3 regions of the Acidovorax sp. Q11 genome follow, and region 2 is predicted to be linked to each of the others. Evidence: predicted binding sites of a transcription regulator. Region 2 holds the regulator's gene; each other region holds the start of a gene.

The links. Region 2 encodes FliA, which starts transcription of late flagellar genes. Its sites were predicted from a motif close to CTAAAGTTTNNNNNNNNNNNGCCGNTA; they were not measured.
Region 1: ACYZGB_RS10785 (flagellinolysin) is a predicted target of FliA. The motif match lies at 3,195-3,221, and genes of this name have one in related genera.
Region 3: ACYZGB_RS00340 (FlxA-like family protein) is a predicted target of FliA. The motif match lies at 1,601-1,627, and genes of this name have one in related genera.

The regions. Positions count from the first base shown of each region.
Region 1 covers NZ_JBUDZG010000010.1:91,097-95,854, reverse strand. The annotation lists gene ACYZGB_RS10795 (DUF2242 domain-containing protein) at 1-402, opposite strand, end outside; gene ACYZGB_RS10790 (thermonuclease family protein) at 933-1,370, shown strand; gene ACYZGB_RS10785 (flagellinolysin) at 1,392-3,095, opposite strand; gene ACYZGB_RS10780 (MFS transporter) at 3,360-4,631, shown strand.
Region 2 covers NZ_JBUDZG010000028.1:44,905-49,662, forward strand. The annotation lists gene flhF (flagellar biosynthesis protein FlhF) at 1-661, shown strand, start outside; gene ACYZGB_RS18395 (hypothetical protein) at 654-1,451, shown strand; gene ACYZGB_RS18400 (RNA polymerase sigma factor FliA) at 1,456-2,172, shown strand; gene ACYZGB_RS18405 (hypothetical protein) at 2,240-2,614, opposite strand; gene flgM (flagellar biosynthesis anti-sigma factor FlgM) at 2,656-2,979, opposite strand; gene flgA (flagellar basal body P-ring formation chaperone FlgA) at 3,073-3,837, opposite strand; gene flgB (flagellar basal body rod protein FlgB) at 4,051-4,512, shown strand; gene flgC (flagellar basal body rod protein FlgC) at 4,546-4,758, shown strand, end outside.
Region 3 covers NZ_JBUDZG010000001.1:69,328-74,085, reverse strand. The annotation lists gene ACYZGB_RS00345 (flavin-dependent oxidoreductase) at 1-1,116, opposite strand, end outside; gene ACYZGB_RS00340 (FlxA-like family protein) at 1,240-1,593, opposite strand; gene ACYZGB_RS00335 (sigma-70 family RNA polymerase sigma factor) at 1,750-2,574, shown strand; gene ACYZGB_RS00330 (YdeI/OmpD-associated family protein) at 2,637-3,245, shown strand; gene ACYZGB_RS00325 (aldo/keto reductase) at 3,304-4,314, shown strand; gene gap (type I glyceraldehyde-3-phosphate dehydrogenase) at 4,456-4,758, opposite strand, start outside.

The DNA.
Region 1 (4,758 bases), on a different contig from region 2:
CGGCAGCGACACCGAGCCGATCGCCCCAACACCCACGCTGGCGGAGTTGTTGGTCTTGCGCAGGGCGTAGGTGTCCTGCAGCGCGGTCACAAAGCCCAGGCTCACCTTGCCGTCATTGGCCTCGGGCACACACACCACGCGCACCACCATCTGCAGGTGCGATTCGGCCTCGGGCTGGAAGCTCTTCTTGCCCTCGATCAGCTCGGCCTGCTGGGTCGAGATGACATAGCCCTGGCTCAGCAGCGCGCGGCGCGATGCCTCGCAGGTCTGGGCGGGTGTGGCGTCGAACAGGCGCGAATAGGTGGCCACGGAGCCAAAGTTTTCCTGCACTTCAAAGGTCTTGACGGTGGTGCCCACACACCCCGCCAGCAGCAGGGCCGATGCACCGCCCGCCACGGCCATCGCCAGCGCCCGCAGCGGGGTGCGGCTTGGTGCGCGGGCCGCCGGTACGGCGGAGGGCAAGGGGCAATCTTTTGGGGAGTTTGGGGTCATGTCTGGTTTTCTTTACGCTGCGCAACAGGGTGTTCTGACGGTGCAGGCCCGGCGCGGTTCCATCAATTTTAGGGAGCTGCTGCGGGCCCCACGACCACCACGAGGAGGGGATTTGCCCGTCCTGCCAGCCAGCATCCGGCAAGTTATACCCGCCGCGTGTGCAACAAGTTGTGGATAAACCCCGGAACAACCTTCAGAACGTGTTCACGATCTCAAACCCGCGCCGGTGCGTGGTTTCAGCCGGCTGCACAAAAAACCGGCATCCCTGCACCCCATGAGCCACACACCTAGGCTTGCCCCGGAGCCTGCTCCACAGCAGCTACACTATTGATAGCGATCTGCGCTTACCCATTGCGCCCAGAAGGCCAAAAAGGCTTGTAAAGCTGCCGCCTCCCGTCAACGCTGCCTTTCGCCCTCCTCCCCCAACCACACCACCGCCCGTGCCCCTTGCTTCCCTGTTCTGCCTGGTCGTCGCCATCAGCGACGGCGACACCCTGACCGCCCGCTGTGGCACGCCCGGCGCTTACCAACAGGTGAAGGTGCGCATTGCCGCCATCGACGCGCCCGAGTCGCGCCAGGCGTTTGGCCAGAAGTCGCGGCAGCACCTGGCGCGGCTGTGCTTCAGGCAGCGCGCCACGCTGCAGCCGGTGGATGAGGACAGCTATGGCCGCACGGTGGCCCATGTGCGCTGCCGCAGTGCCGACGTGGCCACGGCCCAGGTGCGCGCGGGCCTGGCCTGGGTGTACACGCCCTATGCCGAATCGCGCCCACAGCTGGCGGCGCTGCAGCAGCAGGCGCGCAGCAGTGGCACCGGCCTGTGGTCGCAGAAGCGGCCGCTGGCGCCGTGGGACTACCGGCACCGGCGCAGCAAACGCTGAGCGGAGTTGGAGAGGGATGGATCAGGTGCGCAGCAAAGCCAGCACGCCCTGGGGCATCTGGTTGGCCTGCACCACCATGGCGTTACCCGCCTGCTGCAGGATCTGCTGGCGCGCCAGGGTGGCGGTCTCCACCGCAAAGTCGGTGTCGGTGATGCGCCCCCGGCTGGCCGAGAGGTTCTCGCTGCCGATCTGCAGGTTGGTGATGGCCGACTCCAGCCGCGACGACTGTGCGCCGATGACGGCACGTTGGCTGTTCACGTAGTCCAGCGCGCGGTCTACCGACACGATGGCCTGTGCGGCCGAGGTGGTCACATCCAGCGTGTTGCGCAGGCCCATGGCCCCCAGGCCAATCGCGCCCACGCGGGTTTCCAGCGTCTGGTTGGCATTGGCGCCCACCTGGAAGACCTTGGTGCTGATGGCGCCGCTGGACGAGGCGATGCTCTCGTAGGTTTCGGTGAAGCCCTGCAGCGCGTCCTTGCCCGAGCGGCTGCCCTGGTTGGGCAGCGCCGCCTTGGCGTCGCGCACCATGCCGCCGTCCACGTCGGCGCCGCCAATGGCGCCGGTGTCGGCATTGTTCAGGTCAAAGCTGCCGATGAAGGCCGCGCCGTTGAGCCCGTACTGCGTGAGCACATCCCCAGCGTTGGTGAAGGCCCCGGCCGAGGCTGCGCCAATGGCCGCGTCCAGCGTGGAGCCGGGGTTGTTGCTCATGTAGGTGAGCACATCCTTGATGCCGGTGCCGCCCGCCGTCTTGATGCGGTCGTGCATGTAACGCACGGCCGAGTAGCTGGAGGAGTAGAACTGGCTGGTATTGCTGGGCCCGCCAATGGCCGCCACCACGGCCGCCACGCCCAGGTTGGCCACGTCGGTGCGCACACGCTCTTCGGCGCCGTGGATGAACTCGGCCGCGCCTTCGGCAAACCACAGGTGGCTGCCAGTGATGTTCTGCCAGTTGGTGGAGCGGGCCATCACCGCGTGCACCATTTCGTGGGCAATCACACGGTCGTTGTAGAACGGCGCGGAGCCGCCGTTGGGCGGGTTGGGCGGCACAAAGTCGGCCATGTCCACCTGCAGCACCAGATTGTTGCCCCGCCCCTGCCCGTCAAACCCGGTGACCTGCACATAGGCGGCCACGCCACCCGCGTTATCGGTAAAGCCGGTGTAGCGGATGTCGATGGCCGCGCCGTCGCCCTGCAGGCCAAAGTAGCTGCGGATGAGGTTCTCGCTGCTCTCCAGCCAGCTGCCCGCGCTGGTCAGGCCGTCAAACACGGCCAGCAGGTTCTCGTCACCCACCACACTGGCGTCGGAGCGGTCGAACACGTCCATGCCGTTGAACTGCGTGGTGCGCCCGGTGCGGTCAATCTCCTGCGCCAGCCGCGTGACCTCGGCCTGGATGGCCTGGCGGTCGGTCGCGCTGTTGGTGTCGTTGGCGGCCTGCACGGCCAGCTCGCGGATGCGCTGCAGGCTGGCGGTGACGCTCTGCAGCGCGCCCTCGGCCGTCTGCATGAGCGACAGGCCGTCGTTGGCATTGCGCGCCGCCTGGTTCAACCCCCGTATCTGGGAAGTGAACCGCTCGGAGATCGCCAGGCCCGCGGCGTCGTCCTTGGCACTGTTGATGCGCAGGCCCGAGGACAGGCGCTGCACGGTCGTGGCCATATCGCTTTGCGCATTGCCAAGCCGGCGCTGCGCATTCAGCGACATCACGTTGGTGTTGATCGTCAACCCCATGGCCAGCCCCGCAGCTCCTGGTGAGTGGTTGATAAATACACAGGCACCGCGCCCCACGCCACAGCGCCGGGGGCCCGGAAACCCGCTTCTCTGTCTCCTTATCGACGCGCTCCGGCAAAACCTGAATGGCGATTTCTGCGGGTCTTTCCCGTAGCTGCCAGCGCGCCGGGGGCACGGCCAGTAGGATCGTGGGGTCTTTCTCTCCCTTTGGCCCGGCCCTTGAAAAGCTGTTTTCAGCCCCGCGCCAACAGCCCCTCCGTTGTCATGACTGCCCCCCCATCCCCCCTTGCGGCGCCCGAAGCCGAGCCCGCCAGCGTCTACCGCCATTCCGGTTTTGTTGCTTTTCTGATCGCACGCGTGGTGGCCGTGGTGGCCACCCAGGTGCAGGCCGTGGTGGTGGCCTGGCAGGTGTACGACCTCACCCGCGAACCCCTGGCGCTGGCCTATGTGGGCCTGGCGCAGTTCCTGCCCATGCTGTGCCTGCTGCTGCCGGCGGGCGATCTGATCGACCGGTTTGCGCGCAAGCGCATCCTGGCGGCCAGCTGGGCCGTGGGCGGGCTGTGCAGTGCCCTGCTGTGGTGGCTGTCGGGCCACGGAGCCAGCGGGGTGGCAGGCATCTATGCGGTGCTGGTGCTGTATGGCTGCTCGCGCGCGTTCTCGGGCCCGGCCATGCAAAGCCTGCTGCCGCAGATCGTGCCGCGCGGGCATCTGGCGCAGGCGATGGCCGCCAACAGCATGCTGATGCGCGTGGCCAGCATTGGCGGGCCGCTGCTGGGCGGGCTGCTGTATGCGCTGGGCGGCGGCGAGCTGACCTATGCCATGTGCTGCGCCTGCTTTACGCTGGGGGTGGCGCTGGTGCTGCGGGTTCCGGTGGCGCACGCCACGGCGCCCGGGCCCACGCAGGGCACGATGTGGCAGCGTTTTGGCGCGGGCATCGGCTTCATCCGCTCGCGGCCCATCATCCTGGGCACCATTTCGCTGGACCTGTTTGCCGTGCTGCTGGGCGGTGTGGTGGCCCTGCTGCCCATCTATGCGCAGGAGGTGCTGCATGTGGGCCCGGCGGGCCTGGGCGCGCTGCGCAGCGCCATGGCCGTGGGCGAGGTGGGCGCGGGGCTGTACCTGAGCATGCGGCCCTTCAACCGCCATGTGGGGCGCACCATGTTCATCGCCGTGGCGGTGTTTGGTGTGGCCAACCTCGTGTTTGCGCTCTCACACTGGTTCTGGCTGTCGTTTGCGGCGCTGATGGTGGCGGGCGCGGCCGACATGGTGAGCGTGTACATCCGGGGCGCGCTGGTGCAGTTCTCCACGCCCGACACCATGCGTGGGCGGGTGAACGCGGTCAACATGCTGTTCATCGGCTCCTCCAACGAGCTGGGCGAGTTCCGCGCGGGCACCAGCGCCGCCTGGCTGGGCGTGGTGCCCGCCGCCGTGGTGGGCGGGCTGTGCACCCTGGGCGTGGTGGGTGGCTGGATGCTGGCGTTCAAGACCCTGCGCACGGTGGACCGTTTCGAGGAAGCTGCGCAGGCCAGCAGCTGAGCAGGTGAGCGGTTCAGCGACGGAGCGACAGCCCTTGTAAACAAGCTCCGGGGCGTTTGTGTCGCGCAGGTAAAACCCGCGCAGCAGGCTTGCACGCCGCGTTGGAGCGGAGCACCATGCGCCCACT
Region 2 (4,758 bases):
CATGGTGGGCTCCACCGGCGTCGGCAAGACCACCACCACGGCCAAGCTGGCCGCCATGTGCGCCCGCATCCACGGCCCCGGCAGCGTGGGCCTGATCACGCTGGACACCTACCGCGTGGGCGCGCACGAACAGCTGCGCACCTACGGCCGCATGCTGGGCATCGTGGCCCACCTGGCGCACGACCGCGCCGCGCTGCAGGACCTGCTGGGTCTGCTCAGCGGCAAGAAGATGGTCCTGATCGACACCACCGGCGTGGCACCCCGCGACCCGCGCAAGCGCGACATGCTGGACGTGCTGGACCTGCCCCACGTGAACCGCCTCTTGGTGCTCAATGCAGGCTACCATGGCGACACGCTGGACGACGTGCTCACCGCGTTCAAGACCGACGGCTCGCAGCAGGCCATCCTGTCCAAGGTGGACGAGGCCGTGAAGCTCGGCCCTGCCATCGATGCGCTGATCCGCCACCAGATGGTGCTGCGCGGCGTGACCAATGGCCAGCGCGTGCCTGAGGACTGGGAACGTGCCAACGCGCACCAGCTCATCAGCACCTCGATGCGCGCCCCGGCCAAGTCGGCGTTCGACCCGAAGGCCACCGACCTGAATTTCTTCTTCTCGCACTCCCCCGACACCATCACCGAAGGGGGGCTGGTCGATGCTTGATCTGGGTTTTCACCAGGCCGCCGGCCTGCACAGTTTCACGCCGCAGGCCGAGCTGCGCATGCTGGCGGTGGTCAGCCAGGGCAACGCCGGCAGCGGGCTGGAAACGCTCTGGCAGATCTGCGCCAGCCTGCAGCGGCTGGGCTACCCCGTGGTGGTGCTGGACGGCACGGCGCAGGAGACAGACAACAGCCCGGGCCTGCTGCACCTGCTGCAGCACGCCTCATGGAACGACGGCGCGCAACTGAACCTGGGGGCCACCGCGTCCTCGCTGGCCGTGATCCCGGCAGCCAAGGGCTTGCAGCACCTCAGCCGCAAGGCGGGCGACACCACGCGCTCCCCCATGGAGGACCTGCTGCCTTACTTCAGGACCTATGGCCTGATGGTGATCCACGCCCCCGCCTCCACGCTGGGGCCCTTGCTGACCCACACGGCCACGGTACCGCTGGTGGTGATGGGCGGCGGTTCAGCGGGCGTGATGACCAGCTACAAGAACCTCAAGCAGATTGCCCTGCACACCGGACTGCCCTGTATGGTGGCCGCTTTGCTGCACAGCAACACGGCCGCCGAGCGCCGCAAGGCCCAGTCGCAGCTGATGACGCTGCAGGCCTGCGCCGAGCGCCACCTGGGCGGCCCCGTACGGACCACCACCATCGCCACCCAGAACCCCCAGGAGCTTCAGCGCCTGGCCTTGCAACTGCTGGAAAATGCGGGCACCATGAACGGATCGCTGACTGCGCTGCCACCCAGCAACTTGACAGGCATGCCCGCGCATTTTGTCCGGAGCCATTGAACTGATGTACACAGCCAAAGGCCAGCTTGATCGCGATGCCATGATCCGCCAGCATGTCCCGCTGGTCAGGAGAATTGCGCACCACATGATCGCCAAGCTGCCGCCCAATGTGGAGCTGGATGACTTGATCCAGGTCGGCATGATGGGCCTGGCCGAAGCGCTCTCGCGCTACGAAGTCGCCCAGGGCGTGCAGTTCGAGACCTTTGCCACCCAGCGCATCCGGGGCGCCATGCTCGACGAGCTGCGCGAGGGCGACTGGATGAGCCGCAGCTCGCGCAAGAGCCAGAAAGACATCGAGCACGCCGTGCACCGGCTGGAGCAGAAACTGGGCCGCAGCCCGCTCGAATCGGAAATCGCCAGCGAAATGGGCATGAGCCTGCCCGACTACCAGAACCTGCTGGGCAAGGTCCGGGGCACCCAGCTGGTGTACCTGGAAGACATGACCCATGGCAACGACGACGAGGACGGGTTTCTGGACCGCCATGTCGCCGACGCCGACGCCGACCCTGTCGAGTTGCTGCGCGACCAGCGCCTCAAGACCTCGCTGGTGAACGCCATCAAGAGCCTGCCCGAACGCGAGCAGCACATCATGGGCATGTACTACGAGCACGACATGAATCTCAAGGAGATTGCGGCCGTGCTGGGCGTGACGGAGTCACGGGTGTGCCAGCTGCACAGCCAGTCCATCGCCCGCCTGCGCGCCAAGATGCGCGCGCATTGACCCTGCATTGAGCTAGTTTTCCCGCCGCCCCACAGGGCGCGCCGGGCCAAGGTCCATCCCCCTTCAATCAGCCTGCAGAACGGTAGATGCGCGCCACGCCCGGCTTGGCCGCGCGCGTTGACAGCCCGTCGCCGTAGGTCGATGCGGCATTGGAAGGAGGCAAAAGGCCCGCAGCCTGGCGGTCTGTCACGGCCGACAGGCGCGCGAGGTTGTCGCGCTGCACCGTCAGCATGCCGCTGATGGTTTCCACCCGCTTTTGCACCGCTGCAGGCAAAAGCGCCCCGTGCGCCGTGGATTGCTCCAGCGCGCGCGCGAACAGGGCCGCTGCGTCACGCAGGGCCACACTGTGTTGTTCCAGGGATTGGGGGTCTGCCGCGAGAAGGGCGGCGGTGACTTTATCGATCAGCTGCTCGACAGCCGAGAGGGATTCTTCCAGCGACATGGCGCATTGTGCGATGGATCACGCCAGTCTGCAAAGCGGGTTCAACCCCGCGAACGGGTCAGGATCTCCTGGGCGTTGGACAGCATCTTGTCGGCGATGGCTTCGGCATCGACGGAAAACTCACCCTTTTCGATGGCGGCGCGGACAGCCTTGACCTTGCCAGCATCAAAATCACCGGCCACGCGGGAGGCAGGGCTCAGGCTTTGGGCAGCGATGGAGACGGTGACGGGCACACCGGCGGTTGACGCTGCAGCCAGGGCGTCTTTGGTGGCTCCTTCAGCAGCGCTGGCAGGACTCTTGGCTTGCTTGGCAAGCCCCGTCTGCGGCAATGCGCCCGGGAGTTCCGGTTTTTGACCTATCTTCATCGCTCTCTCCACCACCCCGCATGATGTGGGGCACAGTAGCAATGTTTTCGACCCGTTTGGCCCGGACTTTAGCCATTTATCACCGGGGCGTCATCAAAGAGTGACGTCCACTGTTCCGCCTTCGTTCACTATTCCACTCACGATGCGCCCATTCTCCATGCGAATGCGCACAGTTTGCCCCACGGCTCCGGCTGTCAGCGCCTGCCCTGCCGATGTGACCGCATAGCCGGGCCCTTGGGCCACCACCTTCACCTGGGCCCCCGCACGGAACAGCATGGGTGCCCGCACCATGGTCTGGCGCAAGGCTTGGCCCGCCACCAGCTGGCGCGCGGCCACCTGCCCCACCCAGAGGTCCGGGTTCGCCATCACCGGCGCGGTTTCGGCGGCCCAGTCCACCTCGGCCTCGGTGGCATCGTTGGCGGTCAGCACAGCGCCGGGCGCCACATTGCCGGTCAACACCCACGCCGGGCCAAACGCCTTGATGGTGACCGGCAGGAACACATTCCAGGCGGTGGGCCCCTCGACACAGCGCAACCCGAGGCGGGTGCGGCCCCACAAGCGGGAGCCCACAGGCAAATAAGGCTCAACACGCGCACAGGGCGCCAGCCGCAGACGCGAATCCAGTGAGCCAACGCTCACTTCCATGCGCAAGGGCAGCCCGGTGGGAGCGCTGCGCGCCAGGGTGTCGTCCAGCCAGCGCTGCGTCAGCGGGCCCAGGTCCGCCGAGGGATCTCCCGCCGCCTGGGCGCTGGCAGCGCCACCGGCGCCCAGAGCCAGCGTGCCCAGCACCACCAGGCACAGGGCCCGCCAAGCGGTACCTGCGGGGCGCAGCGCGGGGAAATGGGGGGAAGTGGACATGGAACCTCCTGGGTATCGGGCGGCCAGCCCACCGGGGGCAGGGGCCATTTCACACCAGGAACTATAGGCAGACGGCGCCCGCCCAAAACCCGGAACTGCCCATCCATTTCCACGCTCTTCGCGCTTTAGAAAAAAGCGGCGGTTTCCATAATCAGGCAACGCCAAAAAAGCCTCTGGGGCTGGCGACTTTGTAACCGACGGTGTGAGGCAAACATGCTTGACAAGATGACCAACCAGCTGAATTTTCACAGCAACGCCCTGGTGCTGCGTGCGGAACGTCAGCGCGCCATCGCCAGCAACATTGCCAATGCCGACACCCCCGGTTACGTAGCGCGCGACTTCAAATTTGGCGACGCGCTGCGGGAAGCCACCGGTATCGGCTCCTCGGGCACGGGCTCGGGTGTCACCCGCCTGGCCACCAGTGGGTCGCATGGCACGGCAGGCACCACCGACCCGCGCCACATGCCTTTGCCCACCGTGCCCACCACCGCCAGCATCGACCGGCAAGGTGCCCTGGGCTACGCGGTGCAGACGCAACCCAGCCTGGACAACAACTCGGTGGACCTAAACCGCGAACGCGCGAACTTTGTGGACAACTCCGTGCGGTATGAGGCCACGCTGCGCTTCATCAACGGCGGCGCCAAGACCATGCTCAGCGCCATCCAGGGGCAATAAGCCAGCAGCGCAGCACAGAAAGCGAGCCACACCATGTCCATGTTCTCCATCTTCAACGTCTCCGGCAGCGCCATCAGCGCGCAGTCGCAGCGGCTCAACGTGGTGGCCAGCAATCTGGCCAACGTCGATGCTGTGGCGGGCCCCGATGGCAAGGCCTATAAAGCCCGCCAAGTGATCTTCCAGACGGCCGAGATGGGTGCGGAAAGCGCTGCCGGTGTGCGCGTGAGCGGAATGAGCGAGAGCGAC
Region 3 (4,758 bases), on a different contig from region 2:
GTTGCGAAGCACCAGCGCCGAGATGTCCTTGCACAGCTGGTCGTCATAGGCACGCAGCGCCTGCGGGCCCACGCCATGCGCGATGAACTGCGCCCCCAGCACGCGCGCATCCACGATGGCCTGGCTGGCACCGTTGGAGCCCACGGGGTACATCACATGCGCCGCGTCGCCCAGCAGCGCCACGCGGCCGTCTACCCAGGTGGGCACGGGGTCGCGGTCGATCATGGGGTACTCAAAAATGTCCTTGGCGCCGCGCAGCATGGCGGGCACGTCGAGCCAGCTGTAGTTCCAGCCATCAAAGTGGTGAGCGAATTCCTCCAGCGCCACACGCCGGTTCCAGTCGCCTTGCTGCCAGCCGCCCTGGTTGTCCACCGTGATCTCGGCGATCCAGTTGATGGTGGCCAGGCCCGTGGCCGGGTCGGGCGGTGTGATGGGGTAGAACACCACACGGTGCCGCAGCGAGCCCACGCCCACAAACGAAGCGCCCGTTCGCACGGGCACCCCCGGCGTGGTGCCGCGCCACATGATGGCTCCGCCCCACTGGATGGGCGGCTGCGTGGGGTGCATCTGCGCCCGCACGGCTGAGTGCAGGCCGTCGGCGGCGATCAGCAGCGATCCGTCCACCTCCCGGCGTTCACCATCGCGCGCCTCAAGGATCGCGGTCACACCATCGGCATCTTGCCGGTAGCCCACCACCCGCTGCCCCAGTTGCACGGCATCGTCACCCAGGCGTTCTCGCACGGCGTTGAACAGCATCATCTGCAGCTGCCCCCGGTGCACCGAATACTGCGGCCAGTGGTAGCCCGCTTCCAGGCCGCGTGGCTCGGCGTACACCTCGTTCCCGTTGCGGCCCACCAAGGCCCATTCGCGCGCCTGCAGGCCAATCGTGTCCAGCACCTCGTTGCCAAACCCCAGGTCATGCAGCTCCCGCACAGCGTTGGGCTGCAGGTTGATGCCCACGCCCAGCGGCTGCAGCTCGGGCACCGATTCAAAGACGATGCAGGGCACGCCGATCTGGTGCAGGGTGAGGGCGGTGGCCATGCCACCGATGCCACCACCGGCGATCAGGACGGGGCGGGCGGAAGAGGGGTGTGAAGTAGAAGATGCGCCAGACATGCCGGGATTGTCCATGCAATGGCGGGTGGAGCTTGTCGCGGACGCCGCAGGCCAATGCGGCGCTGGGCGCATGCCGGGGTGGGTGCTGCGGGTGGGGTACACCCGTTCAGAAAGCCGTTCTTGTCAGGCGTAGGTATCGACGTTGTTGCCCAGCCCAGCGGGTTGATTCTTTGCCGATAGGGCTTTCTGCTGCTGCGCGGCACTGGCCGCCGCGCCTTCGGCCTTTGCCACCTGGGCCCGTTGCTGCTCTTGCTGCTGCGCGCGCTGTATCGCCGTGATCTGGGCTTGCACCATCTGGATCTGGGCCTGCAGCAACTTGGCCTTCTGTTGCTTGGCCTTGGCATCCATGTCGGAGCTGGCCACGCCCTGGAGCTGCTCGGTCAGCTCGCGCAGCTGCTTTTGCAGCTTAGCGATGTCGCTGCTGCCACTGGAGGAAGAGGCTTGGCCGGTGGTGGAGATGGTGCTGGCGATTTGCATCCCTGGTTATCGGCAAGGCGCAGGGAAAGTTGAACATATCCCTTGCGCTGCGGGCTGCTGAACGCCGCCAACCCATGCGATGGAGGTCGTGACCACACCCTGCGAGTCATTGTCTGCCGATGTGCGGCCTGCTTCAGCCTGTGGCACCATGCCTCGATGCAGAACGATGAACACCTGTTGGCGCTGGTGAATGTCAGTCGCAACACCTTGTTGCGCGCCGCCATGCGCCTGCTCGGCCCAGCCGATGCCGAGGACGCCGTGCAGGACGCCTATGTGCGTGCGCTGGAGGCCCAAACCCCGGCGCTCAATGCGGCTCAGGCGTGGCTGCTGACGGTGGTGCGCAACCTGGCCATCGATCGCTTGCGGCGGCGCCTGTGGATGGCGCAGTGGTTGGCCGAAGCGGTGCAGATGGCGCCGGGCGATGCCTCTGGTACGGTCGCGCCCTCGGCGGAGGCTGATGCCGTTCTGGCGCAGCAGGCCACGCTGGCACTGCGGCGGCTGGCGGTGTGTGTGACTCCTGCAGAGGGCGCTGCGGTGCTGCTGCATGCGGTGTTCGAGGCCAGCCACGCCGAGCTGGCGCAGGCCAGTGGCCGTTCTGAAGCGGCCAGCCGCCAGCAGCTGCGCCGCGCGTTGCTGCGCCTTCGGCAGGCTCGGGAAGGCGACGACGCCCGCCATGGCGATGGGCGCGATGAACCCAACGGCGCCGACCCTGCGGTGCTGCGCCTGTACCTGCAGTCGCTGCAATCACGGGATCCAAAGGCCCTGTGGGCTCTGCTGCGTCAGCCGCCCGTGAGTGCGTTGGCTACGCATCGCTCCGAGCAACCCACGCCACCGCGTGCCTCGCATGCACCGGCCACGGTGGGTGGTGTGGTGCAGGTGGGTGGGCAGTTGGGGCTGGTGCTCACTCTGGATGGCGTGACACTTTGTGTGGTGCCGCTAGGGCCGCATGCCGAGCAAGCGCAAGAAGCCGTGGTGGCCTAACCTGCGCATCCGCAGTGGCAACCGCCGGGAAGATGGCACGAAGCAAGGAGGTTTGCCGCACCATGACACAGCCGCCCACGCCCACCTTCTTTGCCACCTCGCAGGCGTTCCGCGATTGGCTGGAGCGCCATGCCGCCAGCACGCAGGAGTTGCTGGTGGGTTTTCACAAGGTGGGCTCGGGCCGCCCCAGCATGGGCTGGTCGGAGTCGGTGGACGAAGCCCTGTGCTTTGGCTGGATCGATGGCATCCGGCGGCGCATTGACGAGCACATGTATTCGATCCGCTTCACCCCGCGCAAGCCGTCGTCGATCTGGAGCGCGGTCAACATCGCCAAGGTAGAGCAGTTGCAGGCGGCGGGCCGCATGACGCCTGCGGGGCTGGCGGCCTTTGCCCACCGCAAGGCGCACAAGTCGGCCATCTACTCCCATGAGCAGTCGGGTGTGGCCGAGCTGCCCGCGCCCATGCTGCGCGCATTCCAGCGCAACAAGGCCGCGTGGCGGTTCTTTCAGGAATCCACCCCACCCAGCTACCGCAAGAGCATGCTGCACTGGGTCACGTCGGCCAAGCGCGATGCGACCCGGGAGGCACGGTTTGTGGAGCTGGTGGCTGCCTGCGCTGCGGGCGAGCGCATTGAGCTGTGGGCCAAGCGGCCACCTGTCGCAAAGCCTTAGACCCGCACCCAAGCCCGAGCCACCCGGTGGGTTGCCGCGCTTGCCGTAAGCTCGCGGCATGCAACAAAGAACCCTTGGACCTTTCTCCGTCTCGGCCATCGGCCTGGGCTGCATGAACCTTTCGCACGCCTATGGCGCGCCCGTGTCTGCCGAGCAGGGCGAGCGTGTGCTGCTGGCCGCACTCGACGCGGGCGTGACGCTGTTCGACACCGCCACGCTCTATGGCTTTGGCGCCAATGAAACCTTGGTGGGGCGCGTGATGAAGCACCACCGCAGCCGCTTCACCCTGGCCAGCAAATGTGGCATGCAGGGTGTGGATGTGAATGGCGACGGCAAGCTGGTGCGCGTGATCGATGGCCGCCCGGCCACGCTGCGCCAGACCTGCGAACACAGCCTGCGCCGCCTGCAGACCGATGTGATCGATCTGTACTACCTGCACCGCTGGGACAAGGGCGTGCCCATTGAAGACAGCGTGGGCGGGCTGGCCGACCTGGTGCGCGCGGGCAAGATCCGCAGCATTGGTTTGTCGGAGGTGTCGGCCACAACACTGCGCAAGGCACACGCCGTGCACCCCATCGCGGCGGTGCAGACCGAGTATTCGCTGTGGACGCGCAACCCCGAGATTGCGGTGCTGGACGCCTGCCGCGAGCTGGGCTCGGCCTTTGTGGCTTTCAGCCCCGTGGCGCGCGGATTCTTGTGCGGGGACTTGCGCGATGTGAGCACCCTGGACGCCAAGGACATCCGCTGCGCCATGCCGCGTTTTGCGCCCGCGGCCTACGCAGCCAACCTGCAGCTGCTGGACGGCTACCAACAGGTGGCGCGCGATGTGGGCTGCACGCCTGCGCAGCTGGCACTGGCCTGGCTGCTGCACCGGGGCGAGCACATCATCCCCATCCCGGGCACGACGAGTGTGGAGCACCTGCACGACGATTTGGGTGCTGTGGATGTGACGCTGGACGCAGCGACGATGCAGCGCCTGGACGGGCTCATCAACCAGCACACGGTGGTGGGCGCACGCTACAACGCGCAGAACGCGAGCGAGGTGGACACAGAGGCTTTTGCGGGCTGAGTGAGTTCCGGGCAAAAAAAAGCCGGTGGCCCTTGCAGGCGACCGGCTTGAACAGGGTAGTTGCTTCTAGCGCTTCGTCATCATCATCTTGAGAAGTGTCCACTGCGCAGGGGTAGCCCCGCGCAGTGGTCCGTGGCGTGGTTACTTGGCAACCACGCGCACCATTTCCAGGCACTTGTTCGAGTAGCCCCATTCGTTGTCGTACCAGCTCACGATCTTGACGAAGGTGCCGTCCAGCGCGATGCCCGCGTCGGCGTCAAAGATCGAGGTGCGGGTGTCGCCACGGAAGTCGGTGGCCACCACCTTGTCTTCGGTGTAGCCCAGCACGCCCTTCAGGGCGCCTTCAGACTGGGCCTTCATTTCGGCCTTGATTTCATCGTACGTGGCGGCCTTGTCGAGTTCCACGGTCAGGTCCACCACCGACACGTCGGAGGTGGGCACGCG